Regions from separate parts of the Neobacillus pocheonensis genome, predicted to be linked through region 1. Evidence: predicted binding sites of a transcription regulator. Region 1 holds the regulator's gene; the other holds the start of a gene.
What was found. The regulator NrdR, encoded in region 1, represses ribonucleotide reductase genes. The targets are predictions, from matches to a motif close to AACACNATATATNGTGTT.

Region 1 (2,208 bases):
AAACATCACTTCCTCAATAATTTGTAAATCTGATTTTGAAGGCTCTCCCCCTCCGGAGAGGTCCTTTAAAACCTGTAAAGGTGAAGTCGTTTCAAGATAACGGATTAGTTTTTCTTCTTGAGTCTTGGGCTCCGTTACTTGAACTTGCTGAACAGCCGGCTGAGTCCGTTCAATTAGGTTAGGGAGCTGATCATGATTCACATATTGATACCAATCACGGGCACCTTTTCGTAATTCTTCAATATCGATTTCATTTGATTCATTTAGTGCGCTAAAAATAATGTTTTTCATTTGCAGAGGATCAATCATATATAAGAATGCCAAATTGCTAATCACTTCTTTTACCTTCTGGGTTAACGCTTTCCTTGGAACAAGCGATTCATTTAGTCCAGCCAACAGCATTTCAAAATCAAATGTATCACCATTGACTTGAATCCCACTTGGCTCATAACGGCCAATAAATTGTTTATTATCTTCAACATCCAGTTCGGCAGAATGGTCCTGTAAATATTGCATACTTCCAGGCAGGGAGGAGGCAAACACTTCCTGGAAAGCTTTCGTCACTTCCAAATACTCTTTCTCGTCCGGCTTCTTATGATCAGAAAAAAACCGCTTCAGGCGAGCATAATGGTTTTTTCCAATTTTTCGATAAAGATAAATATTTAACATCCCATCTAAAAAGAACTGTTCGGGATTTAAAGGCGGATGAAGCTCATAAATAAATGACCGTTCACCTTCATCCATTTGCATATATGTTTTTAATAAACCAATACCCTCCAGCTTTAATCGAGCTTCATAAATTTCTTTTAAATTCATGCCTGTCAAATTCATTAATAGGTGATGGGTGGAGGATTCCGACCAAAGTCTATTTTCCTCTAACTCCGCCCAAAGTGTCATATATACACTAAAACAGGCCGAACCAATCAAAGGCTGATATAAAAACGTCAGCACTTTTCTGTCATAATCATGCAAGAGCCCATTCGCTCCTACAATATAACGGTCGATAGGAAGAATTTCCTGCCAATGCTGCGCCATACCATTCAACTCTCCTTTAATTTAAAAAGAGAGCTACTGCTCCCTCAAGATTTCTCTTTATTAATCAGTTCCTTTAATTCCTGAATAAACACATTTATATCTTTAAATTGACGATATACAGAAGCAAAGCGGACATAGGCAACTTCGTCGACATGCGCCAATCTGTCCATGACCATTTCGCCAATCTCTTCACTTTTAATTTCTGAAATACCCTGGCTACGAAGTGCTTTTTCCACTCCATGCGTAATATCCTCTAATTCCTTAAGGGCAACAGGGCGCTTCTCACAGGCTTTTATAAGTCCACGCAGAATTTTATCGCGGCTAAATTCTTCCCTTGTACCTTCCTTCTTCACGACAATTAAAGGAATCTCTTCGATTTTCTCAAAGGTAGTAAAGCGATATCCGCATTCTTCACACTCGCGTCTTCTTCTTGTCGCCCGACCCTCATCAACAGGGCGAGAATCGAGCACACGAGTACCATAATTTTGACATGAAGGGCATTTCATTTGCTAATCAACTCCAACTCTCCACAATAAATCCGTACAATATTCATACTATTATCTTATAAAAAAGAATACCTTTTCACAAGTAGAAGTATTAGGAGTTTTTAATACTTGTATGTAATTGATTCATTCGCTCGTAATAAGAGTTGATTCGTTTTTTCAAGCTTGGATAGCTACCAAACAGTGAGAATTTCTCGGTGGAAATATTAAAATCAATCGCTGTTTGCATTGGCTTTACAGTCACAATAGTCGCTATAAGGAAGCACGAAAAGGGTTTACTGATTTCAACTGCAATCTCCCCATGTTCTTTCGAAACAGTCATAATCCGGCAATCAGCGTCTTCTCGAAACATTTTTTCGACTGAATCAAATAATTGATTAAGCGTAGCCTTATAATAATGTGTTTTCAGTGAAGCATCTGTGTTTCTTTCAGATGTTTCAATTTCTCTTTTAAACCGAGTAAATAAATTAGCCATAAAAACCCCCTGCAATTATACACATTTTATTATAGTGTACAACATTACAGTAAAAATATAAAAAGAGGTGTATTGAAATATACACCTCTTACGCTGTTTATTTTTATTAGGATTTAAAGAACTCGTGCTTGTTTTACTTGAACAGGACCCATTCCGCGTGGAATTTCAATATTCTCACGTGTTTCGGCATTTAAC
Region 2 (2,208 bases), on a different contig from region 1:
GATTTTGCATTTTTGAAATAATGAATTCAATAATGTCTGGGTGCCAATCCGCCAACATGATCATTTGAGCCCCACGTCTTGACCCACCCTGTTCAACTAGGTGAGTGAGTTTCGCAATATCATCCAGCCAAGAAACCGACCCGGATGACTTACCATTTACACCCCTAGCCAAGGTGTTACGAGGTCTTAATGTCGAACCGTTCGTACCAACACCACCGCCCCTACTCATAATCTCCATAACCTGCTTACGGTGGTCTGAGATCCCTTCACGAGAGTCCGGAACAAACGGCATTACGTAGCAGTTGAAGAATGTAACCTCTGTTCCTGACCCCGCTCCATAGAGAACGCGTCCAGCCGGAATGAAGTTCATATTCACAAGCTCTTGATAAAACTTTTCAGTCCATTCAATCCGCTTCTCTTCTGTTTCTTCAACCGATGCTAGACCAGTTGCATTCCTTTTGGCAATCTGCTCGTAGAAAAGCTCCAATGGCTTTTCGATTATGTCAAGCGAGCGCCAGATAAGTCCAGTTTCAGATTCCTGTGGGTCATCCAGAACACCTCTGAATTCCTCTTCCACTAAAACCTTTGCCTTTTTATTCTCCCAGTCAATCTCCATGATGGTGCCAAGACCACGTGCTGGGAATTTAGGGTCTTCCTTAATAGTTAAAACAACAAAGTCACCATTCGTCAGGGTAATTTTTGCAGTATCTTTAAAGGTATATCGATCAAGCATGACCAATCGTGAAACGCCCTTGTGGGTAATTTTCATATCTGGGGTTACTGGGTGCACTTGGGGAAACAAGCGGATGTCCTCATTCAACCTCTCAAAATCGATATTCATTTTTTGTCTAAAAACTATAGACATGAAAACATCTCCTTCTATTTACAATTAATAAATTCTGTATATTGTGTCAGATTCTAGTAAGCTATGCTATATCTAGTTGTCTTAATAAACATAAGTTAACATAGAATCGCAGAATAAATCAACTAAAAATCAATATATGGTACCGAAAATATTTTCGACACTACTATATATTGTAGACAACGCAAAAAACATCGATTTTGTCAAACTTAAAAACAAATAAGATTAAAAGAAAATAAAAGATTTCATAGGTTTTTCGGCAAAAAACAGCAAAATTTAGCAATTTTTGAGGTTTGAGATTTATTTATCTATCTAAAATGGGATCATTGGACAAAGGCAATTGAGGAAATTTCAGTGCATTAAAAAAAGGCGAGTCAATTCGCCTTTATTACCTTTTAAAATTCCACTCATCATTTTCATAACGTTCTTTCGCAATTTTATTAACGTACGCTAATTCTTCTTCATTCAACTGATACGATTCCAGTTCAATATTCAGCCCTTCGGCAAATCCTTTATAAAACGCTTCCTTGGCTTCCTCCAGCGTAATCCTCCTTGGACTAATCGCATTAATCGCAACCGCTTTGTCTTTAAAGGCCTTCTTCATCCGTTCCTTTACGCGGTCACTCGGATACTTAAATAAGCTAAACAGTTTCTCTTCATCCAAATCTAATAGAATCGATCCGTGTTGAAGAATAACGCCCTTCTGCCGCGTTTGTGCACTGCCTGCCACTTTCCTGCCCTCTACCACAAGCTCATACCAGCTCGGGGCATCAAAGCACACAGCAGAACGGGGGTTTTTTAGAGCATCACGTTCTTCCGCTGTTTTTGGAACAGCAAAATAAGCTTCTAGTCCTAAATGGTGAAACCCTTTTAAAATTCCTTCCGAAATCACGCGGTAAGCCTCTGTGACAGTTTTAGGCATTTCTGGATGGTCCTCTGAAACAATCACACTATATGTAAGTTCATGCTCATGCAGCACCCCTCGTCCGCCAGTAGGTCTTCTGACAAAACCCAGTTGGTGTGCCTTTACTGCCTCCATATCAATTTCTTTTTCTACTTTTTGAAAATATCCGACAGATAATGTAGGAGGATTCCAGCCATAGAAACGGATTACTGGCGGAATTTTCCCTTCACTATGCCAGTCCAACAATGCTTCATCTAACGCCATATTAAAGGATGGTGAACTATTTCCTGTATCAATAAACCGCCAAACTTCTTTTTCCATGCAAAAACCTCATTTTTGTAGTATTAATTCAAAGTTTAGTCTACCAAAATCTGATAGGAATTCAAAATGAAAGGTTTCTGGTATAATTTTATTAGTCATTATGAAAAGATTTTTTTCCATG

Region 2: ABES02_RS21140 (vitamin B12-dependent ribonucleotide reductase) is a predicted target of NrdR. The motif match lies at 896-913, and genes of this name have one in related genera.

The regions. Positions count from the first base shown of each region.
Region 1 is NZ_JBCNAD010000035.1:43,389-45,596, forward strand. It holds gene ABES02_RS19745 (replication initiation and membrane attachment family protein) at 1-1,035, opposite strand, end outside; gene nrdR (transcriptional regulator NrdR) at 1,080-1,541, opposite strand; gene ABES02_RS19755 (hypothetical protein) at 1,633-2,013, opposite strand; gene speD (adenosylmethionine decarboxylase) at 2,127-2,208, opposite strand, start outside.
Region 2 is NZ_JBCNAD010000039.1:19,085-21,292, forward strand. It holds gene ABES02_RS21140 (vitamin B12-dependent ribonucleotide reductase) at 1-865, opposite strand, end outside; gene ABES02_RS21145 (lipoate--protein ligase family protein) at 1,251-2,087, opposite strand.